DNA from 4 places in the Rhizobium sp. BK591 genome. Region 4 is predicted to be linked to each of the others. Evidence: riboswitches for the same ligand, from Rfam matches in the RefSeq annotation. Region 4 holds a riboswitch; each other region holds the start of a gene.
What was found. A riboswitch is a leader RNA that binds a small molecule or an ion and turns the genes downstream of it on or off. The one in region 4 is predicted to bind cobalamin.
Positions count from the first base shown of each region.

Region 1: it holds a riboswitch for cobalamin, as region 4 does, so the genes downstream of both, cobU (bifunctional adenosylcobinamide kinase/adenosylcobinamide-phosphate guanylyltransferase) here and FHX10_RS03945 (ABC transporter substrate-binding protein) in region 4, are expected to answer to the same signal.
Region 2: it holds a riboswitch for cobalamin, as region 4 does, so the genes downstream of both, FHX10_RS28750 (CbtB domain-containing protein) here and FHX10_RS03945 (ABC transporter substrate-binding protein) in region 4, are expected to answer to the same signal.
Region 3: it holds a riboswitch for cobalamin, as region 4 does, so the genes downstream of both, bluB (5,6-dimethylbenzimidazole synthase) here and FHX10_RS03945 (ABC transporter substrate-binding protein) in region 4, are expected to answer to the same signal.

Region 1 is NZ_JACIAZ010000001.1:1,046,822-1,054,320, forward strand. Features, by position in the region: gene FHX10_RS05075 (adenylate/guanylate cyclase domain-containing protein) at 1-635, shown strand, start outside; gene FHX10_RS05080 (chloride channel protein) at 664-2,454, opposite strand; cobalamin riboswitch at 2,713-3,109, shown strand; gene cobU (bifunctional adenosylcobinamide kinase/adenosylcobinamide-phosphate guanylyltransferase) at 3,331-3,840, shown strand; gene cobW (cobalamin biosynthesis protein CobW) at 3,845-4,894, shown strand; gene cobN (cobaltochelatase subunit CobN) at 4,899-7,499, shown strand, end outside.
Region 2 is NZ_JACIAZ010000007.1:359,181-366,679, reverse strand. Features, by position in the region: gene FHX10_RS28765 (sulfite oxidase-like oxidoreductase) at 1-44, shown strand, start outside; gene FHX10_RS28760 (hypothetical protein) at 29-661, opposite strand; gene FHX10_RS28755 (CbtA family protein) at 711-1,457, opposite strand; gene FHX10_RS28750 (CbtB domain-containing protein) at 1,571-1,780, opposite strand; adenosylcobalamin (AdoCbl) riboswitch at 1,794-1,936, opposite strand; gene FHX10_RS28745 (histidine phosphatase family protein) at 2,025-2,579, shown strand; gene FHX10_RS28740 (putative bifunctional diguanylate cyclase/phosphodiesterase) at 3,124-4,695, shown strand; partial or broken gene FHX10_RS28735 (inorganic phosphate transporter) at 4,705-4,917, opposite strand; gene FHX10_RS28730 (acetate/propionate family kinase) at 5,031-6,209, shown strand; gene FHX10_RS28725 (phosphoketolase) at 6,281-7,499, shown strand, end outside.
Region 3 is NZ_JACIAZ010000001.1:1,206,625-1,214,123, forward strand. Features, by position in the region: gene FHX10_RS05865 (3-deoxy-7-phosphoheptulonate synthase) at 1-664, opposite strand, end outside; gene FHX10_RS05870 (hypothetical protein) at 991-1,572, opposite strand; gene FHX10_RS05875 (methyl-accepting chemotaxis protein) at 1,633-3,507, opposite strand; gene FHX10_RS05880 (DHA2 family efflux MFS transporter permease subunit) at 3,739-5,142, opposite strand; cobalamin riboswitch at 5,339-5,527, shown strand; gene bluB (5,6-dimethylbenzimidazole synthase) at 5,568-6,257, shown strand; gene FHX10_RS05890 (DUF2865 domain-containing protein) at 6,261-7,352, opposite strand.
Region 4 is NZ_JACIAZ010000001.1:824,990-832,488, reverse strand. Features, by position in the region: gene FHX10_RS03965 (MYG1 family protein) at 90-1,013, opposite strand; gene FHX10_RS03960 (HIT family protein) at 1,221-1,718, shown strand; gene FHX10_RS03955 (ABC transporter ATP-binding protein) at 1,824-2,588, opposite strand; gene FHX10_RS03950 (FecCD family ABC transporter permease) at 2,585-3,625, opposite strand; gene FHX10_RS03945 (ABC transporter substrate-binding protein) at 3,622-4,638, opposite strand; cobalamin riboswitch at 4,820-5,070, opposite strand; gene blh (bifunctional sulfur transferase/dioxygenase Blh) at 5,345-6,625, opposite strand; gene FHX10_RS03935 (DsrE family protein) at 6,808-7,176, opposite strand; gene FHX10_RS03930 (AraC family transcriptional regulator) at 7,265-7,499, shown strand, end outside.

The DNA.
Region 1 (7,499 bases), 220 kb from region 4:
TTGCCGTCTATACAGGCGCCAAGACAAGTGCACGCATCCTTGCAGGCGATATTCAGAGGGGAAAGGGAGGGGCGATCAATGCTGCAATCCTGCTTGCTGACCTGAGAAACTTCACGGCGCTGACCGAGATCTATCAGCCGGGCGAAATCGCCGGGTTTCTGAATGAACATTTCGAGCTGATCGGCTGGCATGTCGAGGAAAACTCGGGCGAGATCCTCAAGTTCATGGGCGATAGCGTGCTGGCGATCTTTCCGACCGATGCTGAAGACCCGCAAAAGGCCTGCATGGCCGCACTGGCTTCCGCAAGGAATATTCTAGAAGCCAACAAGGTGCTGAATGGTCAGCGGAGGAATGATGGAGGTCCTGACATCGGCGTCGATGTCGTGCTGCATCTCGGCGAGGTCTTCTACGGAAATATCGGCGCACGCGGCAGGCTTGATTTCACGGTTATCGGCAGCGCCGTCAACGAGGCTTCGCGGCTTGAAAAACTCTGCGGCGCGCTCGGACATCACCTTCTGATGTCGGAAAGCTTCGCCGTCACCTGTGCCGTCGCCAACGACTGTCTGGGATCTTTCGAATTGCGCGGGGTTTCGAAAGCGGTAAACGTGTTCAAGCTCGCCGACATGGTATCCTGAAACGACGATCCGGTCGGCGCGACGACGCTTAAATCTCGCCTGAGACCTCGCGGCGGCGGCGGTCGAGTTCCTCGCTGTAGCGGCGTAGCGTATAGCTTTCGCTGAGCTGGCCGATCACCTTGCGTTCGATCAGGTTGTTGACGACGGCGAGAGCTTCGCTTTCGCTCTTGTCGAAGATCGCCGCCGCCTGCCTGGCATTCATCTGCGGCTGCAGGAAATCGTTGCGGTAGTGGATGAAATCGGCAAGCGTCTTGCCCTCGTCCTGTGCGTCGGTCGGATTGGCGTAAATCTCCGGCACCAGCACGAGGCCCGCATATTTGTCGCTCTCCTCGACGAGGACGACGCGTTGGACCGAGCCGATCGGGAAGGCTTGCTTGAATTCTTCCAGGGAGATGCTCGCTTTTGCCGTCTTGACGTCGGCGCGCATCAGCTTGTCCACCGTCAGGTTGCGAATCCAGCCGACATCGTGGGCGCTGCGGATGCTTTCGCCGCGCAGGTGGAAACGCCATGTGGCGAAGGAATAGCCGAAGGTCGAGCGTACGACGAGGGACGAGGTGATGACGGCGGCGAGCACCAGCGCGGTGATCGGGAAATCGCCGGTGATTTCGAGCGCCAGGAACGTCATGGTCAGCGGTCCGCCGATAACGGCGACGGCAAGCGAGCTCATGCCGACCACGGCATAGATGACGGGGGTCAGCGTCGCATCGGCGAAATAGGGTCCGCAATAGGCAAAGAGCTTGCCGAGCAGGGCGCCCATGAACAACGAGGCGAAGAACAGGCCGCCCCTGAAGCCGGAGCCGATCGAGATCGCCGAGGCCAGGGATTTCAACAGGAAGAGACCGATCAGTGTCGGGATCGCCACCTCGCGGGAGAGGTTGAGATGCAGCGCGCCGTGGCCGGCCGAGAGCACCTGCGGCGAGATCATCGCCAAGAGCCCGACGATGACGCCACCGAGCGCCGGGCGGAAGGGTGGGGCGATCGAACTCTTGCGCGCCAGTTCCTCGACGAAGGAGACGCCCTGCATGATCAGGATACCGATGCCGGCGCAGAAGGCGCCGAGCAGCAGCGCCGGGATATAATCGGCCGGCACGACCGAGCCGAAGCTGCCGATATCGATGGTGAAATCACCATCGGCAAGCAGCCTTGCGACAAGGGTGGAAATGAGAGCTGAGACGACGACGGGTGTCAGCGACACGATCGTATAGGTGCCGATGATCAGCTCGAAGGCATAGAAGGCGCCGGTCAGCGGCGCGTTGAAGGCGGCGGCGATGGCGCCCGCCGCGCCGCAGCCGACGAGGATGCGCAGGTCGGAGCGGCGAAGCTGCAGCTTCAGGCCGAATTTCGAGGCAAGGCCGGCGGCAAGCTGGGTATAGCCGGCCTCCAGTCCGACCGAGGCGCCGAACCCGTTGGAGATCAGGTTCTGGACGGCAACGATGATGCTGTCGGTCAAGGATAGACGGCCGCCATGCAGCGCATTGGCTTCGATCGGGTCGACCATCGGCTTCTTGCGCCGTTTCGCCAGCACCAGGAGCAACAGGCCGAGCAGAGCGCCGCCGATGACGGGCGCGGTGAGCAGCAGCATCTTGTTCTCGATCTCGGATGAGCTCAGCCGCTCGCTATCGGCGATGCCGAAGACCAGCTGATGCAACTCACTGGAGACGTAGCTCATACCGGTGACGGCGAGACCCGAGATGATGCCGACGACGGCGCCCGCCAGTGACAGGCCGACCTCGCTGCGGCGGGTCAGCGCCCGCAGGCGGCCCGGATCGAAGAAAACACGCAGCGCCCGGAAACGGCGCCGATCCAATTTCATAAGCATGGCTAGACAACTAGGCGGGGAGAGGCCCGGTCAAGGGCGGAGATGGTCGCGCAGTCCGCTTGCGACGCAATTGCGGCGAAAAGCCGGCGCCCGGGACAAATATTTATGACGTAAGCCTCTGATAAATGACGATATTTTAGGTAGAGTAAGTCGTGTTGACAGGGTTGGGCCATCTCCTCGGAAGCTGACCGGCCGTCAAGGCCGGTTGACTTCACACCCCGGCTTGCCTAACCATCCCTCAACGGATGGTCGCCCGACCATCCTGACATAACGGATGGTTCCGGATCGGTGTTGCGCCCTTCCGGATGAAAAGGGAATGTGAAGGGGCGGACCCAAACCGGGCGCCTTCATCACAGCCGACCCCGCGACTGTAGAGCGGTCAGGGTCTTCCATCCGGCACCGAGCCCCTCCGGCCGGCGGCTTGCAATCATGCAAGCGGGCGGGATGGGCGATATGCCGGAAAAGCCACTGGAGATGCATGGTGATCAACCGGGGTCGGACGCCTCTAAATCTACGAATCGTCCACCTTTTCACCAATGCAGCCGGGAAGGCGAGGATGATCCGCCGGCACGATCAGGGCGACCGGTTTCCGGTCTGCCCCGATCGCGGCCGATAACCGCGAGCCAGGAGACCTGCCATTACGTGCCGGGCCAGAAGCCCACACCTGGGCACTACGCCCGTTGCCAGCACGGAGGTTGTCTTGGCTGAACGATTGAATTCAGCGCGGCCTGGTGCGGCGCTCGCGACGCCTCCAAGCAGCCCTGCAAGAGGAGTGCTTTCGGCCGGTTATGTCGAATACTCGGTCCCCCCAGCAGTCGAAAAAGGTGCACTCGGAACAAGCCACGGCTACGCACCCTCCCTGAGGAGCGTCTGAGCATGACCACCATCTTCATCCTCGGCGGCGCGCGCTCCGGCAAATCCCGCTTCGCCGAAGCTCTCGTCACCGCGACCGGCCTCGACCGCCACTACCTTGCCACCGGCCGGGCCTGGGACGAGGAGATGCAGGCGCGTATCACTCAGCACAAGGCCGACCGCGGTCCGTCCTGGACGACGCATGAGGAGCCGCTCGATCTCGTCGGTAAGCTTGGCGCCATCGACGGCGAGGGACGCATCGTGCTGATCGACTGCCTGACGCTCTGGGTCACCAATCTGATGATGGAGGAGCGCGACATGGCGGCGGAATTTGCAGCGCTCGCCGATTTCCTGGCCGCCGCGAAGGCGCGGCTCGTTTTCGTTTCCAACGAGGTCGGCCTCGGCATCGTGCCTGACAATCGCATGGCGCGGGATTTCCGCGATCATGCCGGCCGGCTGCACCAATCGATCGCGGCGAAGGCCGCCGAAGTTTATTTCATCGCGGCAGGCCTGCCGCTGAAAATGAAGGGTTAAGTTCATGAACCAGCAGAAAATTCCCGCAACCGTCATCACCGGCTTCCTCGGCGCCGGCAAGACCACGATGATCCGCAACCTGCTCACCAATGCCGGCGGCAAGAAGATCGCGCTCATCATCAACGAATTCGGCGATCTCGGTGTCGACGGTGACGTGCTGAAGGGCTGCGGCGCGGAGAATTGCACCGAGGACGACATCATCGAACTCACCAATGGTTGCATCTGCTGCACTGTCGCCGACGATTTCATTCCGACGATGACGAAGCTGCTCGAGCGCGAACAGCGGCCCGACCACATCGTCATCGAAACCTCGGGCCTCGCCCTGCCGCAGCCGCTGGTCGCCGCTTTCAACTGGCCCGATATCCGCACGCAAGTGACCGTCGACGGCGTCATCACGGTGGTCGATAGCGCCGCCGTTGCCGCCGGCCGGTTCGCCGACGACCATGATGCCGTCGATGCGCGCCGCGCCGAGGATGAATCGCTCGATCACGAAAGCCCGATCGAGGAGCTGTTCGAGGATCAGCTCACCTGCGCCGATCTCATCGTGCTCAACAAGACCGACCTGATCGACGCGGCAGGTCTTATCAGGGTGCGCGACGAGGTTGCCTCCCGCACGGTGCGCAAGCCCGCGATCATCGAGGCGAAGAACGGCGAAGTCTCGGCCGGCATCCTGCTCGGCCTTGGTATCGGCACCGAGGACGATGTCGCCAATCGCAAGTCGCATCATGAGCTGGAGCATGAAGACGGCGCGCCGCACGACCACGACGAGTTCGACAGCTTCGTCGTCGATCTCGGACCCGTTGCCGATCCCGCCGGCTTCGTCGAGAAGCTGAAGACGATCATATCAACCCATGACGTGCTGCGCCTCAAGGGCTTCGTCGATATCGCCGGCAAGCCGATGCGCCTGCAGCTCCAGGCCGTCGGCAGCCGCATCGATCATTATTTCGACCGCGCCTGGGCTCCAGGCGAAAAGCGCACGACGCGCCTCGTCGTCATCGGCCTGCACGAGATGGATCAGGACGCGGTGAGGGCGGCAATCGAAGAGCTGGCATAAACCAATGCATCTGCTTCTGGCCCAGCAGGGAACGATCAGCGACGGCGAGGAGGCGATCGACCTCGGGCAGACGCCGGGCGAGATCCTGTTCCTGTCGGCTGCCGACAGCGAGCTTGCCGCGATCGCAGCCGCCCACCGCGACCGCGGTGGGCAGCATTCGCTGCGGCTCGCCAGCCTGATGAGCCTCAAGCATCCGATGTCGGTCGATACCTATGTCGAGCGCACGGCGCGGCATGCCAAGCTGATTGTCGTGCGGGCGCTCGGCGGCGCCAGCTATTTCCATTATGCGCTGGAAGCGCTGCATGCGGCAGCGTCCCGCGCCGGTGCGCTGATCGCAGTGCTGCCGGGTGATGCGAAGCCGGATGCCGGGCTCGTCCCTTTCTCCAATGTTGATCTCGACGATCTCAATGCGCTGTGGGCCTATCTGATCGAGGGTGGCGATGCCAATGCGCGGGCCTTCCTCGACTATGCCGGGGCGATGCTGGCAGGCATGGAGAAGCCGGCGCCGGCGGTGCCACTGATGAAGGCCGGCATCTGGTGGCCGGGGCGAGGGTTGATCGGGGTTGAGGAGTGGCGGCGGGTTGTTGCGGAGGAGTCTTGGCGCGTGGCTGCCTCTTTGTCCGGCAGGACAGAGGGGGGTACCTCAAACTCGACGGAGAAGATGGGAATCGAACCCACACCTTCCCCCGTCGTCGCTATCAGCTTCTACCGCGCCCTCGTCCAAAGCGGCGAAACCGGGCCGATCGAGGCGCTGGTCGAGGCGCTGGTCGCACTTGGCCTCCGGCCGTTGCCGGTCTTTGCCTATAGCCTCAAGGATCCCGTTTCGACAGGCATTCTCGAAAGCGTGTTTTCGGCACTGAAGCCCGATGTCGTCATCAACACGACTGGCTTTGCCGTCTCGGCACCGGGTGCGGATCGGCAGCCAACGGTGCTGGAGGCGAATGAGGCGATCGTACTGCAGGCTATCCTGTCGGCTTCTTCGAGGGAGGCGTGGGCGGCTTCCTCGCAAGGCCTGTCGGCGCGCGATCTCGGCATGAATGTGGCGCTCCCAGAGGTGGACGGCCGGGTGCTGGCGCGGGCTGTCTCCTTCAAGACGGCGGCGCGTTACGATGCGGCTGTCGAGACGAATATCGTCGCCAGCGAACCGGATGCCGGCCGGGTGCGCTATACGGCGGAGCTTGCCGCCAACTGGGCGCGGCTGCGGAGGGCTTGCGCCGGCGACCGGCGTATCGCGCTCGTCATGGCGAATTACCCGAATCGCGACGGTCGGCTCGGCAACGGCGTCGGCCTCGATACGCCGGCCGGCACCATCGAAGTGCTGAAGGCTATGCGGGCGGCGGGTTATCCGGTCGCCGACATTCCGGCCGACGGCGATGCGCTGATCCGCCATCTGATGGAAGGACCGACCAATTCCGGTCATGACGGTAAGATCATCCGAGAGACGCTTTCCCTGAGTCTCTACAACGGCTTCCTGGAATCTCTTCCCGATCAGATTCAGGATGAGGTGAGAGCCCGTTGGGGCGATCCCGAAGACGATCCATATTTTCGCAGGGCAGCTTTCGCTCTGCCGTTTGCCCAGTTCGGCGGTGTGCTCGTCGGTATCCAGCCGGCGCGCGGCTACAATATCGATCCGAAGGAGAGCTATCATTCGCCGGATCTCGTGCCGCCGCACGGCTATCTCGCCTTCTACGCTTTCCTGCGCCGCGAATTCGCTGCCCATGCCGTCATCCACATGGGCAAACATGGCAATCTCGAATGGTTGCCGGGCAAGGCGCTGGCGCTGTCGGAAAGCTGCTATCCCGAGGCGATCCTCGGGCCGCTGCCGCATCTCTATCCCTTCATCGTCAACGATCCCGGCGAGGGCACGCAGGCCAAGCGCCGCAGCGCTGCCGTCATCATCGATCATCTGACGCCGCCTTTGACGCGGGCCGAGAGTTACGGGCCGCTGAAAGACCTGGAAGCGCTGGTCGACGAATATTATGAGGCCTCCGGCGGCGATCCCCGCCGCATCCGCCTGCTCAGCCGGCAGATTCTCGATCTCGTCGCCGATATCGGCCTCGACCGCGACGCCGGCATAACGAAGGGCGAAAGCGAGGGTGAGGCGCTGAAAAAGCTCGACGCCTATCTCTGCGACCTCAAGGAAATGCAGATCCGCGACGGGCTGCATGTGTTCGGCGTGTCGCCCGAGGGGCGGCTCTTGACCGATCTGACCGTGGCGCTGGCGCGGGTGCCGCGCGGACTGGGTGAGGGCGGGGATGCGAGCCTGCAGCGGGCGATCGCGGCGGATGCTGGATTGAGCGGCGTCGTGCGGGGTGCCTCTATCTTCGACCCTCTCGATTGCGACATGGCCACTGCCTGGACCCGCCCGAAGCCCGCAATCGTCGCCGATATTCTCGACGCCGCCTGGCGGACCAATGGAGACACCGTCGAGCGCATCGAACTGCTGGCCGCAAAATTCGTCTCCGGCGAGATGGACTGCCCGTCCCTCTGGTCTCAAACCAGATCGGTGCTCTCCGAAATCGACACCCGCCTCAAGCCCTCCATCCTTGCCTGCGGCCCCGCCGAGATCGACGGGCTGCTTAAAGGGCTCGACGGCCGGTTCGTC
Region 2 (7,499 bases), on a different contig from region 4:
TCTACGGCGATCCATGGCGCGAGCAGCGCTATTCCGACGATTGAGCCTTCGGCCGCAGGAAGTGGCGAAGCCAAAAAAAACCAAGGCCGAACAATGCAGCGAGCCCGGTCAGCGACGCCATGCTGGCTGGATGAAGTGGCACCTTGCCCCAGTGTGGCTTGATGACATCGGCGGTGTTGAAGGCCTCGCCGCTGAACCGGCAGGTGACGAGCGCAAGGCCGCGCCGCGTCATGTCGGCGTCGACGGCGGAAATGATTTCATTCGCGGCAGCCCTCTCTTGCGGCATCTCGCGCATCGACAGCAAGACCGCCTTGGCCGCCGCGAGATAGGCATGGGCGCATTCGTTGAACGGGCTTTCCTCGTCCGTCACGCTGCCCGGCACCCGGCCCCAGAGACAATAGGAATACTGGATCTCGGCATAGTTCAGGACGCGGCGGAACGGCTCGTTGGTATCGACGGCACGGGAAGCAAGGTCGATGATCCCACTGCGATAGTCTGCAATCACCGCCATCTCGCCATGGGAAATTTCCGGAATATCCAGTCCGGTATGGCTGCCGCCGCCGCTAGGGCTATGGGCAAGAGCGCTTCCAGCAACCACACAAAAAAAGACGGCGGTGGCAAACGCCGTCGACACGAGTGGTATGGTTCTGCTGCTTGTCATGGCCGCCCGAAAAGTTCAGGGCGCCGGCAAGCGGCGCCCTTCGATGCGTTCAGTGAAATGCCGTTGCCGGCCGGCCGCGTTGCCCGTCCTTAACGGCAAGCCGCTTTTCCGCCAGCACTCCGAAGGCAAGGCCCAAGGTTGTCCAGAGGATCACATGCATGCCGAGCGAAGTCGTGCGGAACCGCCAGAGGACCATCGCCGAGAAGTTCTCCGGCACCTCGTTGATCGGCGGCAGCAGATAGAGCACGACGCCGATGAAGACGAGATAAGCGATTCCGGCGATGATCGCGCCATTCCAGAGACCGAAACGCCCCGCGAGGCGGCGCGACAGCGCCACCGCGGCAATCAGCGCGGCGAGCGAGACGACGATCATCAGGAAGAACAGTTCGGTCCTGACGCCGATCGTATCGGGATTGCCGACCGCCGGCGGGTTGGCCGGATACTTGATACCGGGAACGAGGACGATCGCCACGAAGGCGGCAATGGCGATGACGGCCGAGGTGCCGCGCGCCGAAAGGCTGCTGAAACGGCCGTGCACGAAAGCGAAGGCGAGAGCGAAGAGCCCGCCAACGGCAACGCTGTAGGCCATGACGCCGGTGAAAAGGCCGAGACCGGCCTGCGTGGCGCGGCTGACGATTTCAGGTTCGGCAGCTTCACCGGCCGCCTGGGCACTCGCCTCCTCGAAGGCGATCGCCGCATCGACCAGCGGCTCGCCGAAGATATGCGCAAAAGCGAAAACGAGGATGCCAGCAATCAGGCCCGCGAGCATGCCGCGAAGCAGAAGATTTCCAACCATGTCAGGAACTCCCCTAAAGCATGTCGCGCAAAAGTGTGCAGCGATTTTGCGATAACGACATGCGAAAACAAAGACCTAAAGTGAGGCGCGAATCTGAAAGATCGCGACGCGCTTTAGTGGCAGGGAAAGCCGAGGAGATGACGGCCGTCATGCACGAATTCGTGCACATACATCCCGTTGAACAGCGCCATCGCGCCTTCCTCGGTGCCGACAAAATAGAGAACGATGAGCATCAGCAGGCCACCGAAGATCGCCCATGGCAGGATCTCTCCCAGGGGGATCGGCGCCGGTGCCGCGACGGGCGCAAAAGTGGTGTCAGACATGTATTCCTCCGGGAATGACGCGTTCAGTCGAAAGAGTGCTTGTGCAGTAGGGTCTGACTTCCAGCGCGAAGAGCTTTCGACACGCTGGTCACAGTGGCGCGACCGCGCCGGATTTCCACCGGCTTCCAAACCCGCAACAGCACGGTTATATCTGCACGCCGAAGAGACTGTCAACGAAACTTCACAAGCCGGCCAAGGGCCGTCCTGCGCCGCTACAGCCGCACTCCGGGAGATCAGAACGACCGTGAATACGCGCCTCACCTGGATCTGCCACGGCGCGACGATGGCGAGCCGCAAGGCCCTGTTCCCGCTCGACGAACCGCTGGAAGGCAAGGCGGCGGAAGAAGCCGACAGGATGGCCGCCCTGCCCCGCGCCGATCGCGTTGCCACGAGCCCCGCTTTGCGCGCCCGCCAGACTGTTGACGCGCTCCGCCTCCAAGCCCGGATCGATCCGGCGCTTCGCGACTGCGACCATGGCCGCTGGGCCGGCAGATCGATCGCCGCGATAGAGGCGGAAGAGCCTGAGAGCCTCATGGCCTGGATGAGCGATCCGGAAGCGGCCCCGCATGGCGGCGAGAGCCTTCTTGATTTGAGAACACGCGTCGCCGACTGGATGGAGAGCGAATCCGCCCTCGGCGGCCATGTGATCGCCGTCAGTCACGCAGCCGTCATCCGGGCGGCGGTCGCCCATGTGCTTCAGGCGCCGCTCTCCTCTTTCTGGCTGAGCGACATCGAGCCGCTCGCCGTCATTCGCATGACCAGCAATGGACGACGCTGGTCTCTGCGCTTCCAGCATTAGAGCGCCGTGCGTCCTTTCGGACGCACAAGGACGCTCGGACACTTTCAATCCTCGCATCGCGCTGTCCGAAAATCGATTCCGATTTTCGGACCGATGCTTTAGCGAGTCCTGATCATATCCAGCCTTACACAAGCAAATCGCGTCATCTCTGTTGAACCCGGTTTCGCGGGGACTACTTCCTTATCCCAAGGAGATGGAAGAATGACATATGATTGGAGTGGGGAGCGCACGCGGCGCCTGCGTTTGATGCGTGTCGCCACAGTCACAGTTCTGGTCGGTCTCATCGTCAGCGTCCCGCTGCTGATCGTCACCGCCTGAAGCACGAAAAAGGGCGAGCGATGCCATGGCACGCTCGCCTTCGTTTTTTCCGCACCTGCCATTCTGCCAACCACGAAGAGGGCTCGCTCGGCGTTTTCCTCTGGCGCCAACGGTCCCTCGACGGCACATCAGGAGGCTGAAGCCTCGGATAATTCGCCTTCTGGTTTCAACGAACATTTCAGACTTTCGTGCTACTTCCGCGAAGGGTGGAGATGGAGAAGGCGCAGTGCCGGTATTTTTCCAGAGCAGGGCCGGAAGGCAATGTGTTTCGATCGTCGGGTTCGGGATTACTCTCTGGCTCCTCTGCACCCTGTTGCAGCTTGACGACAGCCTTGTCTACTTCATGACCGGTTTCGGCGAGTACGGCGCCGACAAGCTCGTTCTGGCGCTCGGCATCGCCGGCGCCATGAGCTTCATCTATTCGGTGCTGCGCATAGCCGACCTGCGCAAGGAAACGGAACTGCGCGCCACCGCCCAGGCAAAGGCCGATTGGACCGCAACCCACGACCATCTCACCAAACTGCCGAACCGCTACGCCTTCGAGCGCAAGATCCTCTCGCGGCCGATCAAGGACGATGAGGCCGAGATCGAGGAGTGGGATCGCAACGTCACTCTCTTCTCCGTCGACCTCGACGGCTTCAAGAAAGTCAACGATCTCGTGGGCCACAAGGGCGGCGACGTCCTGTTGATCGAGGTTGCCAGACGCATCTGTGCACTCGGCAATGCCGATTGCGTCTATCGCTTCGGCGGCGACGAATTCATCGTCGTCGCCTTCGCCCTGACGGCGCAGCGCGAGGAGCGTTTTGCCAAGCTGCTGATCCAGGCGGTCACCCGGCCGATCCATATCGATGGCTTTGCCGTCGAGGTCGGCGCCAGCGTCGGCTACGACCGCTGGGCCGAGGGAGCCGAACCACTGGAAGACGCCGCCCACCGTGCCGACCTCGCCATGTATGAGGCGAAATCACGCGGACCGAACCACTATTTCGTCTTCGAACCTTCGATGCAGGACAAGGTGACCGAACGCGCCGCACTGGAAACCAGGCTGCGCGCCGCGATCTCCAACAAGGCGATCAAACCCTTCTACCAGCCGCTGATCGATCTGAAGACCGGCCAGCTCTGCGGCTTCGAGGCGCTGGCGCGCTGGATCGGCGACGATGGCGTCAACATCCCGCCGCCTGTTTTCATCGGCATCGCCGAGGAAACCGGCATGATCACTGCATTGTTCGAGGATCTTCTCGCCCAGGCCTGCAGCGACGCACTCACCTGGCCGGAGCATGTGATGTTGTCTTTCAACGTCTCGCCGGTGCAGATGGAAGACAGGCTGCTGACCTCCCGCATCCTCAAGGTGCTTTCGGCAAGCCGGTTGCCGCCGCAGCGCCTGGAAGTGGAGATCACCGAAAACGCGCTGATCCAGGATCCCGCCATCGCCGCCGTCATTCTCGACGAACTGCATGCGGCCGGCATCCAGATCGCGCTCGACGATTTCGGCACCGGCTATTCGAGCCTCGCCCAGCTCGCCCGCTATCGTTTCGACAAGATCAAGATCGACAAAAGCTTCATCGCCACCTATCGCGACGACGAACGCCAGGAAAAGATCGTCCGCGCCATGCTCGGCCTCGGCCGGAGCCTCAACATCAAGACGACCGCGGAAGGCGTCGAGGAGCATGGGCAGCTCGCCTTCCTGCTGCAGCTCGGCTGCGACATCGGCCAGGGCTATCTCTTCGGCAAGGCGATGCCCGCCGCCGAGGCGGGCATCTTCATCAGCGATCGCAATGCCAGTCTGGCCTCGACGGCCTGACGGGACGTCTTAAAACACCTGGCGCAGGATCACGAAGAGCAGGAAGGCGATCGCAATCGAGGCCGGCAGCGTCAGCACCCAAGCCATCAGCATGTTGCGCACGGTCGACCATTGCAGGCCGGAACCGTTCGCCGCCATGGTGCCGGCGACGCCTGACGACAGCACACGTGTGGTCGAGACCGGCAGGCCGAGATCATCGGCCGAAGCGATGGTGACCATCGCACGACTTCGGCTGCCGCGCGGCGGCAAAAACACGTGGAGGCCCGAATATTCCCTTTCCGTCAGGAGGCCCGACGCTAAGTTCAGCTATCGTCACGCCCGCGCGGAGTCTGAGAATGTCATCGACCGACCTCCTCCTGACCTTCAATGCCGGTTCCTCGACCGTCAAGATCGGCATTTTTACGATGGAGGGTGATGCGGCGCGACGCCTCGGCAAGGGCGTGATCGATTTCCGCGCCGAACCGCTCTCGCTCGGCCTGACCAGGGGATCGCAGACATTCGAGATGCCATTGAAGGCCGAAATGACGGAAGACCTGCACGGCGTTATCGACGAGACCTTGGCGCATCTCGTCGACCATTTCGACACGACCGCCACACGCGCCGCCGGCCACCGCGTCGTCCATGGCGGCGATCGCTTCACGAAGGTGATCGCCCTCGACGACGCAGCAATCGATGCGATCGATGCGCTGACCCCGCTTGCGCCCCTGCACCAGCCGCAGGCGCTGCGTTTCATCCGCGCGCTCCGGCATCTGAAGCCGCATCTCACCCAGACGGCCTCCTTCGACACCGCCTTCCATGCCACGCAGGACGATCTCGTTCGCCGCTTCGCCATTCCCCGTGCGCTGCATGACGAGGGCGTCAAGCGCTACGGCTTCCACGGCCTCTCCTATAAATTCATCGCCGGCGAGCTTGCCCGCAAGGCGCCACGCGCGGCAAAGACCGTCGTCGCCCATCTCGGCAGCGGCGCCAGCCTCTGCGCGCTGGACGGCGGCGTCAGCCGCGATTGCAGCATGGGCTTTTCGACGCTCGACGGCATCCCGATGGCGACACGCCCAGGCCCGCTCGATCCCGGCGTCATCCTGCATCTGGCCGGAGAGAGAAAACAGTCCTTCGAGGCGATCGAAGACCTGCTCTATCACCGCTCCGGCCTGCTCGGCGTCTCCGGCATCAGCGCCGATACGCGCGATCTGCTGAAGGATGGACGGCCGGAGGCGCGTCAGGCGATCGACCTCTTTACGTTGCGCATCGCCGGCGAGATCGGCCGCATGGCGGCGACACTCGGCGGCCTTGACGCCATCGTCTTCACCGCCGGTATCGGCGAACATCAACCGGCGATCCGCGCCGGCGTTGCCAAGCGGCTGTCCTGGCTTGGCCTTGCGATCGACGAAAAGGCCAATGCCGCCAATGATTTCACGATCAGCACTGGGGAAAGCCGCATCGCCGCTCATGTCATCGCCACCGATGAGGAGCAGGTCATCGCCGACGAGGCGCTGACCCTTCTTCGTGGTGGATGATCCAGATCAATAACAGGCTGACGCCGGCCGATAGAATTGACGTTGAACACGTTTTCGAACGGGAGAAATCCATGGAAAAGCATGTCTCGACCGCCGCCCTGACCGATGCCGAACTCGCCCTGATCGACCGCTATTGGCGCGCCGCCAACTATCTCTCGGTCGGTCAGATCTATCTGCTCGCCAATCCGCTGCTGCGCGAGCCGCTGAAACCGGAGCACATCAAACCCCGCTTGCTCGGCCATTGGGGCACGACACCCGGCCTCAACTTCATCTATGCGCATCTGAACCGTCTCATCCGCGCTCGCGACCTCGATATCATCTACATGTGTGGCCCCGGCCATGGCGGGCCGGGCATGGTCGCCAACACCTATCTCGAAGGCATCTACAGTGAAATCTATCCCGATATTTCCGAGGATACGGAGGGCATGCGCAAGCTCTTCCGGCAATTCTCCTTTCCTGGCGGCATTCCGAGCCACGCCGCACCCGAAACACCGGGCTCGATCCACGAGGGCGGCGAGCTCGGCTACGCCCTCGTCCATGCCTATGGCGCCGCCTTCGACAATCCCGATCTGATCGTCGCCTGCGTCGTCGGCGACGGCGAGGCCGAAACCGGGCCGCTGGCGGCGAGCTGGCATTCCAACAAGTTTCTGAACCCAGCCCGCGATGGCGCCGTGCTGCCGATCCTGCATCTGAACGGCTACAAGATCGCCAATCCGACCATTCTTGGCCGCGCCAGTCACGAGGATTTGCAGAGCCTCTTTGAAGGCTATGGCTACGAGCCCTTCTTCGTCGAGGGTCACGAACCGCGCGACATGCACCAGCAGATGGCCGCAACCTTCGACAGGGTCTTCGATCGCATTCGCGAAATCCAGGAGGAAGCACGCAATGGCAAGGCGCCCGATATCTGCCCGCGCTGGCCGATGATCGTGCTGCGCAGCCCGAAGGGCTGGACAGGACCGAAGGAGGTTGACGGCAAGAAGGTCGAAGGCTTCTGGCGCTCCCACCAGGTGCCGGTCTCCAACTGCCGCGAGAATGACGGCCATCGCAAGATCCTCGAGGACTGGATGCGCGGCTATGATCCGGAAGACCTGTTCGGCGCCGACGGCCGGCTGAAACCGGAACTGCGGGCGCTGGCACCGGCCGGCGAACGCCGCATGGGCGCCAATCCGCACGCCAATGGCGGATTGCTGCGCAAGGAGCTCGATGTTCCCGATATCAGCGCCTATGCGGTCGAGATCGGCAAGCGCGGCAGCGCCATGGTGCAGTCGACGGAAATCCTCGGCCATTATC
Region 3 (7,499 bases), 380 kb from region 4:
AAGCGATCGCTGCCTGTCCGTCCTTCGTCACGGCCGGGAAGTGGTGCGGTTGCGAGGCGGCGAGGATCGCGTCGAGCGCCACGCGCGCTCCGCCGTCGGTGCCGTTCTTGAAGCCGATCGGGCAGGAGAGGCCGGAGGCAAGCTGCCGGTGGATCTGGCTTTCGGTCGTGCGCGCGCCGATCGCGCCCCAGCTGACGAGGTCGGCGATGTATTGCGGCGTAATCGTGTCGAGGAATTCGACGCCGGCCGGAAGACCCATGGCATTGATATCGAGCAGCAGGCGTCGCGCAATCCTCAACCCTTCCTCGATGCGGTAGCTGCCGTCGAGGTGCGGGTCGTTTATCAGACCCTTCCAGCCGACGGTCGTACGGGGCTTTTCGAAATAGACGCGCATGACGATCTCGAGATCACCGGCAAAGCGCCGCCGCTGTTCCTCCAGCCGCGCGGCGTACTCCCTGGCGGCAACCGGGTCATGGATGGAGCAGGGGCCGATGACGGCGATCAGGCGATCATCCTCGCCCCGGAGAATCTTGTGGATGGCATCACGGTTGCTGGTCACGGTGTCGGTGACGGCAGCATCGCGGTGAATTTCCGCGAGGATATCGGCGGGTTTGGTGAGGGGCGTGATCTCGAGGATACGAAGATCATCAATGGCATCAGACACGGTATGGCTCCTGTTTGGTCATACCGTGCGGAACAAAAAAGCCGCCAGGTAGACTAGCGGCTGTTCGGGTTGTCGTCGCGTCGAATTCAGTTACGCATAGACCCGCATCCGCTGTGAGTAGCGGTACCAATAAAATCGCGAGGCGTTGATTGACGTGATCGACATGCGGCGTGTTTAGCGCCAAGGCCGCGCGTTGTCACGTAGATTTTTCTGCCTAAAACCTGCGTTCCTTGGGAGAGCAACTGGTCTTGCGGGAGCGACACGCACGGGAGGCAGGCAGCACGCCGCACTCGATCTCACTCGTGCGGCGTGCTGGGTCTTTGAGATTAGAGGGCGTCGACGTTCACGCCGACGGTGATGGCGCCGATCGGTGTTCCCTTGTCGTCTGAAATCGTCACGCTTGCCTGCGACTGCAGCGTCTGGGTCGATTCATCCTTTTCGATCTCATCGACGAAGACGGCATCCTTGCCGGCGCCGAAGGACTTCTGGAACTTGCCTTCGTCGCCCTGCCAGTAATCTGACGTGACGTCGCTCTGGCCGACATTCAGGCCCTTTGCATCCATGACGAAGATCTCGGTGATCTTGCCGCCGGAGGCCTCCTTCTTCGCCTGAAGGAATTTCGACAGCGCATTGTTGAGCACGCCGTCGATCATCGAGTGGTCGGAACCATCGACTTCGGCGCGCCACTTCTTGTCGAGGGCGTCGATATCGGCTGCACTCAGGTTGGCGTTGGCGGCGTCCTGCGCCTTGACAGCCTCGATGATCGCGGGGTCGTTCAGCCAGGGCGTTACGTCGCTCTTCACGTAGTCGAAGATCGGGGCAAGCTTCGCATCCTCAGCCATGGATACGTCCATGGGCACGGCAAATGCGGTGCAGGCCAAAAGAAATGCGGGCACGAGTTTCTTCATAACTGTTTCCTTCCTGATTATAGGTTGCTGAGAACTAAGGCTTATCGGACGAAGGCGGCGTCAGAACTCTTCCCAGGCACCGGGAGCGGCGGCAACGGCGGCATTGCCTGCATGACGCTGCACGTAGGCTCGGGGTTCGGGACGAGATTGGCGGGCGGGTTGAACGGGTTTGGTCTGGCTGGCCGCGGCCGCGCCGACGACGAATCTGCCGGCCGAGTCCTGCAGTTGGCGTCCCTGCGACAGCAGTTCCTGGCAGGCCGCATTGGTTTCCTCGACCATTGCTGCGTTTTGTTGCGTCGCCTGATCCATCTGGTTGATCGCGCCATTGATTTCCTGCAGACCGGTCGCCTGTTCGCGATAGGACTGGACGATGGAGGCGATACTGTCGCTGATGCGGTTGATCTGCTCCTCGATCTTCAGGAGAGCGTCGCCGGTTTCGTTCACCAGCCCGACGCCTGCGGCAACCTCTTGGCCGGACACATTGATCAGGTTCTTGATTTCTTTGGCGGCATTTGCCGACCGCTGGGCGAGTTCACGCACCTCCTGCGCGACAACCGCAAAACCCTTGCCGGCTTCGCCCGCACGCGCCGCCTCGACGCCGGCGTTCAGCGCCAGCAGGTTCGTCTGGAAGGCGATTTCGTCGATGACGCCGATAATGCGGCCGATCTGGCTCGACGAGGTCTGAATACGGTCCATCGCGCCGATGGCATCACGCACCACCGTCGCCGAGACGTGAGCGCTGCGCTTCGTCTCCTCGACCAGCTTCCCGGTATTTTCGGCGCGCTGCGACGATGTTCGGACGGTGGTGGTCATCTCATCCAATGCGGCAGCGGTCTGTTCCAATGATGCCGCCTGTTGCTCGGTCCGCTTGGCGAGTTGATCTGCGGAGGAGGCAAGCTCGCTCGAGCCGCCTTCAACCGCCACGGAGGCGGCCTTGATCTCCGTCAGTGCGGCGGCGACGGCCTCGACCATGTTGTTGAAATCCTGCCGCAACTTATCGAATTCCGGACCGAGATCGGCCAGGTGTACGGAGAAGTCGCCTGCGGCGAGCTTTTCCAATGCATTTGCGAGAGCGGTCATGACCAGCCGCTGCGTGTTGCTGGCCTCTTCCGTGAACAATGCGTTGCGCGCCCGTTCGGCATCGAGCGAAGCGCTCTGCTCGGCAGCGGCCTGCTCCCTTTCGACCTTCGCAATCGCCTCGTGGCGGAAAACTTCCAACGCACGCGCCAGGAAGCCGATCTCGTCGCCATTTTCCTTGTAGGTGACGGGAGAGGCCAGGTCGCCTTTCTGCAAGGCGCTGATCCGTTCGCTGATGATCCGGATGGGCCGGCCAACGAGGCTGCGCATGGCAAGAAGGAAGGCGATGACGGCCAAGGCGGTGATCGCGGACTGCGTGAGCAGCGAAACGAGAACCTTCTGCTTGACTTCAGAAGCGATTTTTTCGACGGACCAGTTGGTGACGATATAACCGGTGACCTTGCCTGACTTATCCAGCGGGAGGGGTGCGGTGATCGTCACCACGCCGGCAGATAACCCGCCGTCATTGATGGTCGTCTTTTCCGGCTTTGCACTCAGGCCCTTCGCCAGATCGGCCGCTGCGGGCAGACCGTTGATGCCGTCGCGTGTCCAGGTGTCGACGGCGACAGCCTCCGCATTGAATGCGGCAAACTGCACGAGATCGAGCGAGGGATCGTCGCGGTAGAGCGAATAAGCCTCTCGAACGGCATTCGCCTTGCCCCATTTCACGCCGCCCGCCGCCAGAGAGGCAAACTGCTCCGCATCCTTGGACCAGTTCGCCTTGGCGCCGTCGATCAGCGCTCGGGTTTCGTACATCCATGTGTAGGTAGCAAAGGCGGAAATGCCGCACAGATTGACGGCCACGATAATCGCCGCCAGCTTGGCTGTCAGAGGCATCGTTTTCAAAAATTGGAACATTCCGCGGGGGCCTAGAATTGCGACTCAGTCGGACATGTTCCCGACCGGCGTATCAATACGGGCATCCACGCTGACGGTCACATCACGAGCGCTCATGCCCATGTCCTGATAGCGACCCAAAACGCGCAAACGCAGTGTGTATTTGATGTGTGAATAAATCATAAAGTAGAAAGGGATGCCGGAGCACACGCGTGTGATTTCGCTATCACGCCCGCTGGTGATCTGCCGCGATCAGCTGTTTTCCGCGATCGCCTCTTCAGGCTCCGTCTGCCGGTGTTTGCGGCGGCGCGTCGTCAGTTCCGCGCCGGCATCGCGCGGCAGGCGCAGGAAGGTGATGCAGGCGAGCGCCGAAATCGCCGAGACGCTGAAGAAGGCGACGTGGAAATCCGAGACCAGCAGCCGGCCGCTATGGAAGCTGCTCGAAATTTCGAGGATGCCGCCGGCGATCGCCACACCCATTGCCATGGAGATACGCTGGGCAACGGCATTGATCGCGGTTGCCTGGCTGCTGTCGGCGGCGTCGACATCGCCGAAGGCCATGGCGTTGACGCCCGAGAAAGCCATGGAGCGGAACAGGCCGCCGATCAGCAGGCAGGCCATGATCAGGAACAGCGGGGTTTCGGCGGTGAACAGGCCGTTGATGCCGAGGAAGATCGCCGCCAGCAAGGTGGTGATTGATATGACGGTGCGGAAGCCGAAGGCATTGAAGGTGCGCGAGGCGGCGAATTTCGAGCCCATGGAGCCGAGTGCGCTGACGAAGGTGACCGAGCCCGACTGCAACGGCGTCAGGCCGAAGCCGAGCTGCAGCATCAGCGGCATCAGGAAGGGCAGCGCGCCGAGCCCCATGCGGAAATTCGAGGCGCCGAGGATCGCCGCCCGGAACATCGGGTAGCGGAACATCTTCGGATCGAGAAGCGGATAGGGCGCGCGGCGGGCATGCAGGAGGTAGAGGAGACCGGAAAGGATGCCGATCGCAACCGTGACATAACCGTAGATGACGGGCACGGCCGGCAGGCTGATCACCGAGACGCCGAAGACGAAGCCGGAGAAACCGAGGCCGCAGAGGAAGAAGCCCGGGAAATCCATCGGCCGCGGGCTGCGCGGCTCGACCGCCGGCAGGAAACGGGTGACGAGGATGATGCCGAGCACGCCGATCGGGACGTTGATCCAGAAGATCCAGTGCCAGGTGAGATAGGTGGTGAGGAAACCGCCGATCGGCGGCCCCAAGATCGGGCCGATCAAGGCGGGAATGGTGAGCCAGGCCATGGCGTCGACGAGTTCGTGGCGTGGCGTTCCCCGGACCAAAAGCAGGCGGCTGACCGGCGTCATCATCGAGCCGCCGGCGCCTTGGACCAGCCGTGAGATGACGAAGGCCGTGATCGAGTTGGAGAAAGCGCAGGCGACCGAGCCGATCATGAAGACGAAGATCGCCATGCGGAAGATGTTGCGCGCACCGAACCGATCGGACATCCAGCCGCTGATCGGGATGAAGATCGCCAGTGCCACGAGATAGCTGGTGACGGCGAGCTTCAGCGCGATCGGCGAGGTGCCGATATCGGCTGCGATCGCCGGCAGGCTGGTGGCGATCACGGTCGAATCCATCTGTTCCATGAACAGGGCGACCGCAAGGATCATGGGCGTGAGGCGGGGCACGGGCAACCGGGATGCTGCGAGGGACTGTATCGTCCATACGCCTTCGGTGGTGATAAGGCCATAGAAACTATGGATGAAGGAGCTTGTCGAGCCGCTTCAAACCGACGCGGGAGGGTGCGTGGCTCAACGTGGTTCCCGACTGCGACCTCGGGCCGGCTTGCCGTCGCCGCGCTTTCCTGAAATAGATGCGCCGTCAGGTGCCCGCCATCAACGCGGGAGAATCGGGAATCCGGTGCAAGGCCGGAACGTGCCCAACGCTGTAAGGCCGACGCTTGCCGCTTCATCTCGCCACTGGCTTCTCGCCGGGAAGGCTGCGGCAGACGGATGACGCCGAGTCAGAAGACCGGCCTGGCAAGATTGACCGATCCGCGCGGACGGCGGGCGGTTGCGTTGTTGGGGATTTGACGATGCGACCCTTTGATGAGGATGCCCTTTCGGCGGCGTCCGGTTTTTCCTTGGCCGAGCGCGAGGCCGTCTATCACGCGATCAAGACGCGGCGCGACGTTCGCAGCCAGTTCCTGCCCGATCCCTTGCCTGACGATGTCGTGGAGCGGCTGCTGACGGCCGCCCATCATGCGCCCTCCGTCGGCTTCATGCAGCCGTGGAATTTCATTCTGGTGAAAAGTGCCGCGGTCCGGGCGCGCGTCCAGGACGCCTTTGTGAAGGCCAATGAGGAGGCGGCGCTGATGTTTACCGGCGAGCGGCGGCAGGCATACCGCTCCCTCAAGCTCGAAGGCATCACCGAGGCACCGCTCGGCATAGGCGTGACCTGCGACCCCACCCGCAGCGGCAGCGTGGTGCTGGGGCGCACCCACAATCCCAGGATGGATAGCTATTCCACAGTCTGCGCCATCCAGAATCTCTGGCTTGCGGCGCGGGCGGAAGGGGTCGGCATCGGCTGGGTCAGCATTTTTCGCGAAGGCGATCTGAAAAGCATTCTCGGCATACCCGAGCATATCGAGGTGGTCGCTTGGCTCTGTGCCGGTTTCGTCGATCGGCTTTATGACGAGCCGGAACTGTCCGTCAAAGGCTGGCGGCAGCGTCTGCCGCTCCAAGAGCTCGTCTTCCATGACGGGTGGGGACGCAACGACCCGTAGCAATCACTGCTGTTGAGGCTGCGGCCCCGGCGTTGCCGGATTGGCGAGGTCTATCGAGCCTTGATCACCGGCAAGGAATTGCGGGCCGACCTGGCGGACCTTGTTCTGCACGGGATCGTAGGGGCGCTCCGGGACGGATGGTTGCGGTGGGGCTGCGGCAGCATCCTTCGCCGTGGGATTGGTGCGGATGGTGGTGATCGAACCTTGTTGCGGCGGTTCGCTTGACGGCTGCTTGCCGCGCATCTCATCGTAGTAGGCGGTGAGATTGCAGGCGCAGGAGGACTTTTCCCCCGGCGTGCGGTTCTTGTAGGCAAAGGCGTTTTTCATGGCGCTGTAGGGCGTGCCCGTTGCGACCGAGATCATGTTCGAGGCTTCGGTGCTCGTCACGTCACGATAGAACAGCTCGGTCTCGATACCCGGGCACATCTTGGCGCACGTCTGGGCGTCGCGGCCGAAATCGACCGAAGTGGCGTTCGAGCTGATCGGGAAGAAGCCGCCGTCGCAGGTGCGCACGCACATGGTGCTGACCGGCGAGAGCATTTCGGCCCGCGGCAGGCCGTAGCGCGGATCGACCTCTTCACCGCCGCCGAGCGGAATGAAGGTATCGGTGCGCATCGCCTGCTCCTCGATGCTCGGGGCGGGGTCGGCGGCGTTGCGATCGCTCGGGGCATAGAAGTTTTCGCTGTTGCAGCCATTGAGATCGAGCGCGGCGATCAGTTCACGGCGTGTCCCATCATCGCCGCTCTGGCCGGCCAGCTCGTTACGGCGGTCCTGGAGATATTGGATATTGTCGATCATGCGGGCTTCGGACTGCGAGAGTTCACCGCAATAATCGGCATTCTCGCCGCCGATCACGACCATGCTGCCCGAGGTGCAGCCATTGTTGCGCAGCTCGTTGCGAACCTTGCGCAGCTCGAGGTTCTGCTCGGCCATGGCGCTGGCATATTGGCGCGCCTCCCGGCCGTTGCTATTGCCGATCGATCGCGGCAGATCGGCGAGACGGCCACGCAGGTCCTCGCAGACAGCGCTCGTCTGCGCGGCGGCGGGCGCTGCGAAGGCGAGGAGGAGGGCAAGAGACAATTTTCGGGGTTTCACGGCGTCGTCCGGGGTGAGCAAAAAGTCGATCGGTCGATTGCGGCCTCGATCGCCGCGCATTGTCTCTTAAGGCGTTTCTCTTAATGAGCTTGGAGAAAATCCTAGCGCATTTTCGCGATCTTATCCAGCAGACGCGGGTAATCTTCC
Region 4 (7,499 bases):
AATCGGCCCTACAATTGGAGCCATCTGAACGTAATCTGATACGAGGTGAACCCGGCGCGAATAAGCTGCCTGAGCTGCCGCTATTTGACCTATTGCCCGATCGAAAGCGCCTCCTCTACCGCCAGTTCGGCCATGGCAAGCGCCGCCTCTCGGGTCCTGGCGGCGGCGATGAATCGGCCGTTGTGGCAGAAGCTCGCGCCCTCTATGCCGCACGCCGCCTCCAATGCGCCATTGGTGAGCCCGGCCCAGGCCGCCGGCAGATCGGCCCTGAGCTCGAAACCATCCTCGGCGCGGCGGATGCCGGTCACGCACCAGTCCTTTTCGCGCGGGTGGACGACGAACAGCATATGATCGGCGCCTGCTTTCACGATAGCAGGCCGGAAGGGCATTCCCCTCGGCAATTCCAAAACACGCCCCTGCCCGGTAGCCTCGATTGCCTGATGCACGACCGCCTCGGCCCGCAATTTCGCAGCACTCTGCGCAATCCTGGCCTCGACGAAACTGCGGGCGATGGCAAGGGCCGCGTGGAAGGCACGGTCGTCGGCAGCGGGGTCGGCATCGTCGAAGACCGGTTTCAGCGTTTCCAGCAGAGCCGGCAGCGTCAACCCGGCCAGCGGCCCGGAGGGGCTGAGCGCGCCATTGTCCGTCAGGTCGACCGGCAGCACGAAACTGGCGTCGAAAGAACCATGCAGCGTCTCGACATGTGCTTCGGGAAGGCCGGAGGCTGCGAGATAATCACGGCCGTAATGCTTCCAGATCAGGCCGAAGGAACTGTAGGGCTGGCCATCGTCGCGCAACGGCGCGCCGCGCTGGTGGTGGTCGAATATCCCGGCGGCAGGGTCATAGGCGCCGCCGACATCGTAGATGATGCGTTCTTCGCCCGGCGTGATCCATTCCGGCGCCCGGCTGCGGACGATACGCGCCTGCGGGAAAAGCCGGGTCAGGATGACGCTCGACAGCAATTCGTCGGCATGGAAGCCACCGGAATGGGTGACGAGGAAATCGGGGATCATAAAAGGCCTTATCGTTCTCGGCGGGTTCGCCTAGGATCAGCACCAGATAGCGGTTGGCGGATATGACGACAAGTCTCTCTGGGATAAGGCTCTTGGACTTGGCCTTGATTATGTCTCGGATGCGTCATTTGCAACCCTCGCGAAACTGCCTATTCTGCCGCCACCAGAAGTGAATAGCGACATTTGCGAAAACGGAAGACGCAGCGTTTGGAGATTCCTCCGCACTTTCATGTTGCCGAAACATCAGGATGGCTTGTGAACCACCGCATGAACTCCGCCCTTCCCGGCTACCTCATGCTCAGTTCCAAGACCGATACCAACGATCTGTCGGATTTGTCTGAAGACGCTTTGGCCGAATTCGGCCCCTTGCTCGCAAGGGTTCAGAGCGCCCTGAAACGGAAATTGAATGCCCAGCGCGTCTATATCGGCCGATACGGGCACACGCCCGGTTATCCGATCCATTTCCATGTGATCCCGATATATGACTGGGTGGAGGAGTTGTTCTGGAAGGACGCTCGATATCGCCTGCTCCAGAGTTTTGCAGAGGGTCCGGGGGAAACCGCAACGGATGGCGCGGAACTGACGCTGTTTGTCTGGCGCGAATTCTGCGAACGCACAGAGCCGCCGCCCATCAGCGGGCCATCGGTCTCAGAGGTCATCAAGCTGTTGCGGGAGGCAATGCGGTTTTCGGCGCCTGAAGCCTAAGACAGCGCCGGTCCCGGCTGTCTTGCGACGAGCGCACGGCGCCAGGCCCGGAAGAAGGCCAGTGAGGTCATACCCCTCCTTAAGATCGAAATCCCCCGCCGTTCCTTAATCCATGACGTATTGGATATGATGCCGGCCATGCACGGCCGATTTCTGGACATGGGCGCGAACGCCGAAGACCCGGCCGATCATCTCCTCCGTCAGCACATCCTCCGGCGCGCCCGAGGCGATGACCTTGCCCTTTTGAAGTACCGCCAGGCTGTCGCAGAACATTGCCGCCAGGTTGAGATCGTGCAGCGCGACGATACAGGTGATACCGAGCTTCGAGATCAGCGAGAGAATGTCGAGTTGGTGCTGGATATCGAGATGGTTGGTCGGCTCGTCGAGCAGCAGTTCGCTCGGCGCCTGCGCCAGCGATCTCGCAATATGGACGCGCTGGCGCTCGCCGCCCGACAGTGTCTGCCAGAGCTGGCCTGCCCTCTCCCGCATGCCCGTCCGCGACAGCGCCTGGTCGACGGCAGCATCGTCTTCGGCGCCCCAGGACGACAACAGCCCGCGATGCGGGGTGCGGCCAAGCCGCACCACATCGCGCACTGTCAACTGCGTATCGGTCGTCGACTGCTGCTCGACGAAGGCGACGCGACGCGCAAGGGCTGCGCGCGACAGCGAGGAAATGTCGTCCTCGCCGAGCCTGATGACACCGCTGCGAACCTTGCGCAGCCGGCAGATCAATCTGAGAAGGCTCGACTTTCCGGAACCGTTCGGCCCGAGCAACCCGAGCACCTTGCCCCTTTTCACCGTCAGGCTGACGCCGTTGACAATGACGGTGTCGCCGGCGGCAAAGCTCACCTCGTCGACGTTGATGCTCATGCATTCCCTCGTACGCGATAGAGGATGACGGCGAAGGCCGGCGCGCCGAAGAGCGCGGTGACGACACCGATCGGCAGGATCTGCTGCGGTATGATGATGCGCGAAAGGATATCGGCGCCGACCATGTAGATGGCGCCGCCGAGCGCCGTTGCCGGCAGCAGCCGCCCATGGGCCGGCCCGACAAGGAAACGGGCGGCATGGGGTATGACGAGGCCGACGAAACCGATCGAGCCCACCATGCTGACGACGCTTGCCGTCATCGCCGCCGTCAGGGCGAACAGCACGATCTGGACGCGGCGCACGGCAATGCCGAGCGAGGCGGCGGCATCCGTGCCGAAGGCGAAGGCATCGAGCGCCCGCACATGGGCCATGCAGACGATGAAGCCGGCAAGCGCGATCGGCACCGAAAGGTAGACATCTGGCCAGCGTACGCCGCTGAGCGACCCCAGAAGCCAGAACAGGATGCCGCGCGCCTGCTCGGCATTCGCCGATGTCGTCACGATGTAGGAGGTGAGCGCGTTGAAGAGCTGCGAACCGGCGACGCCACACAGTATGATGCGTTCGCCGGTTCCCCCCGCACCCGTCGCCAGGAAGCCGACCAGCAAAAAGGCCATGACTGCGCCGATGAAGGCCCCGCTCGACAGGCCGAGAATACCGTAGCCGAAGCCGAGAATCATCACGCAGACGGCTCCCGTCGAGGCGCCGGCGGAGATGCCGAGCACATAGGGTTCGGCCAACGGATTGCGCAGCAGCGCCTGCAGGATGGCGCCGCAGAGCGAGAGCGACGCGCCGGCGCTGGCCGCGACGAGGGCGCGGCTCAGCCGATAATCCCAGACGATGCCCTGGTGGATGCGGCTGAGCTCGAAATCGGTTCCGAACAGGCGGTTCGAAACCGCCTCAGCCGTCGTCGCAAGCGGGATGGCAATCTCGCCGATGGAAACGGCGAGACTGATCATCAGTCCAAGAAGGAGAAGCGCGGCAATGGTGAGCGCGGCGAGCGCCCACCATCCCTGCCGCCTGAGCGATACTGTCTTCACTGTGCCAGGCCGAAGGACTTGATGCCCTTCGCCACTGTCTCGATGCCGTCGATCGTGCGGATCGTCGGGTTCATCGACTGCGCATCCATCATCACGAAGTGCCTGTTCCTGACGGCATCGAGTTCCCTGGTCACAGGGTCGTTCTCGAGAAAGTCAAGCTTGACCTTGGGATCGTCAGCCGCATAACGGCGGCGATCCATGGTCGCCAGCACGATCACCGCGGGGTTCGCCTGGGCGATGGTTTCCCAGCCGACCAGCGGCCATTCCTCTTCGGTTGTCACGACGTTCTTCGCGCCGATCGTCTTGAGGATATAGGCAGGTGCGCTGTTCTTGCCGGCAATGAAGGCGTCGCCGTTGACCTCCTTGCTGGAAAACCAGAAGACGACCGGCAGGCTCTTGCCCGTCGCGCCCGATATCGACGCCACGGCATCCGCCTCGCGCTTCCTCAGCTTGGAAATCAGCGCATCGCCGCGCTCCTTGACGTCGAAGATCTCCGAGAGTTCAGCGATTTCCCGGTAGATCAGGTCCATCGTGAACAGCTCCCCACGCACACCGTCGCCGCCATCGGTGTTGACCTTGGCGACGCAATCGGCCGGCGCGAGATAACTATTGATCCCGAGATCCTTGAACTGCTCCCGCTTGCCGACGGAGCCCTGCGCGCCGACATGCCATTCGAACTCGGCCGCCACGAGGTCGGGCTCCTGCCCGACGACGGATTCGAAGCTCGGATCGTTGTCGGCGAGGCGTTTTATCTTGCTGTTGGCCTCGGCATATTGCGGCAGGACAGGGCCAACCCAGACGGCGGTTCCGGCGATCTTGTCGGCAAGGCCGAGCGAGAACAGAATTTCAGTCATGCCCTGGCCGATCGAAACGATCCTGGCGGGCGCCTTCTGGAACGTCACCTGCTGGCCGCAATTGCTGACGGTCAGGGGATATTGGGTCGCGGCCAAGCTTGGTGCCGCAAGGCCGGCCAGCCCGAAGGTAAATGTCATGATGGCGAGAAATTGACGCATGAAAACCTCGATGATGGGAAAACAGGCACGGCCGCGCCGCGCGCATATACGCAACGCTGAAGTCACGCTGACGCGTAGACTAGCCGCGGGAGGCCCAATCGAGACGGATGCATGCCGATATCAGGCGAAGGTTCAGAAGGACAATCATGTCTGTTCCTTGTCCGGGCATCCCCGCCCGGTTGATTGGATCGCGATTGACGGCAGGTCTCCTGGCTTGCGGATATCCGTCTTTCATCCGCCTTCCCGCAATATCCGCAGTGGCGTGGCCTTTAGGCCAAGGGCATGATCGCTCCGCGATCAACCCCGAGATCGACAATCCGCTTACAGTTGCGGGGGCAGCCACGGTCTCGGTCCCTACTGGGTCGTCCTCACCGTGTTCCCTATTAATCCCCTTGGAGTCATCTTCAGGGAACCGTCTCCCCCAGTTACGTCGCCTGCCCGCGCGCCGTCAATGATTATTCAGAGGGCGCCGCACCACCGGCGGATAAATATATCGCGCGCATGGCTGCGCGCCGCCGTTCGGTGCGCAAACTGCCGGTGGCGGTCGGTTGACATTGCGGCGAAAAGCGCTTCCTTGCGATAAACTGCCTTGCCTATGAAGCAGTCGGGGAACATGGGTGCCGGCTGCTATTGGTGGGGATGACTTCGCCGGGGCTGCTATAGGAAGCACGCTTTGAACGATGCGGCGGTTGCCAGGGCCGCCCCGTCACAACGCATCCAGCGGAATCTTCAGATACCGCCGGCCGTTCTCCTCCGGCTCGGGCAGCCGCCCGCCGCGGATATTGACCTGCAGCGCGTGCAGCATCAGCTTCGGCTTCGGCAGCGTGCGGTCGCGCGCCTGGCGCAGCGCCACAAAGCCGGCCTCGTCGATGCCCGATATATGCGGATTGGCGCGCTTCTGGGCGGCAACCGTGCTTTCCCAGCGCGGGTGGCGGCCACCCGGCTGATAGTCGTGACCGGAAAACAGCCGGGTCTCCTCGGGCAGCGACAGGATCGCCTGGATCGTGTGCCAGAGGGCGCTGGCGCTGCCGCCCGGGAAATCCGTGCGGGCGGTGCCGGAATCCGGCGTGAACACCGTATCGTGCACGAAGGCGGCGTCGCCGATCACATAGGTGATCGAGGCGAGGGTGTGCCCGGGCGAAAACATCACGCGGGCCTTGAGCGTGCCGATCTCGAACGTCTCGCCATCGGCAAACAGCCGGTCCCATTGCGAGCCGTCGGTCGCGAGCGCCGGCCAATTGTAGATCTCCTTCCAGAGCGCCTGCACGTCGGTGACATGGGCGCCGATCGCCGTCGGCGCACCGGTCTTTCCCTTGAGGTAATACGCAGCGGAGAAATGATCGGCATGCGGATGCGTGTCGAGGATCCACTCGACCGTCAGCCCTTCGCTCTCGATATGGGCGAGGATGGCGTCGGCATTGGCCGTGCCCGTCGCCCCCGACATCTCGTCGAAATCGAGCACCGGGTCAATGATGGCGCAGCGTTTCGTCGCCGGGTCGGAAACGACATATTGCACACTGCAGGTGCGGGGCTCGAAGAAGGCCTTCACATGAGGTACCTGCCCTGCCCGCTTCTCCAGCCAGCGCCGCGCGCCGGCAAGATCGAAGCCGAGGCCTTGACCAAAGGCCTCGACATCCCCGGACTTCATCCGCCCGTCCAGCGCCTCGCCCAGCGCATAAAGCGTCAGCGCCCGTGTGCCGCTCTTGCAATGGGCGACGACCGGCCCCTTCGCCTCAGCTATCGCCGCCTGAAAGGCGCGGATATCGGCCTCGGTAATCTCGGCCCCCTTCACCGGCACGAAGCTGTAGGCGAGCCCGGCGGCGGCGGCTGAAGCCTTCTCCGCTGCATTACCGGGTTGCCCCGGCTCCTCGCCATCCGGCCGGGCATTGATGACGGCGGCAAAGCCGTCTGCCGCGAAAGCACCAAAGTCCGCGGCGCCGGGCTGCCCCGTCACCGATATCAGCTCATTGACCCTCACGGATGTCATCGAAGCCCCCGCGCTGCCCTCATCAGGCATTATCGCATGTATATCGACACAATCTCACAAGTATATTGCCGAGCGCAAGAATAGACCACTTGTCGCATCCCCGAGCTTGCCGCCGGCCCGCAAAGCCTGACGAAACCGGCGGGAGAGGCTCCTCATACTTCCGCCCGGCCCGGCTCCTCCGGTCAAAACGACAGCGTCGCAGCGCCCTCCTTGATCTCGGCATGCATGGCGCTGGCGCCGACGATGACGACACCGTCGAGCATGTCCTCCTGCGTGTAACCGCGCGAGGTCACGCAGGGCGGGCAGGCCCAGATCGTGCCGCCGCGCTGCTGGAAATTCTCGATCAGCATCGACAGCGGATCAAGCGGCGGCACATGTGTCATGCGCTGGCCACCCTTGCGCACCAGATCGATCCCGGTGCTGGTGAGGAACACCGAGACCTTCAGCCCGGCGGTGATGCCGCCATTGGCAATGGTGAAGGCGACGGAGGACAGTTCGGATTCGATGCCCTTGGTGATGAGCACGACCAGTTTGTCGCTTTGAGTTTGCATAGTATTCTCCCAGTGAATTGAAATGAACGCTCACCACGAGTGAGCGAGAACACCATAGGAGGGTGCGCGGGGCGCGTATTTGGCCGGGATGCGTGAAGCCTTGTCCGAAAATCCAGGCGTTGCGGGTGTCGTGCGCGACGACGTGTTGTCGGCGCTGCTTTCGACGATCCGCCTGTCGGGATCGCTGCAGTTCTGCTTCATGCCGACGGGCGACTGGCAGACGGATGCCGCGCCGGCCTTAGCAAACCTCTCGGCCAAGGCTTCGGGCACGATGCCTTTTCACATCGTCGTGGCCGGCAGCTGCTGGCTGAAGACGGAAGGGG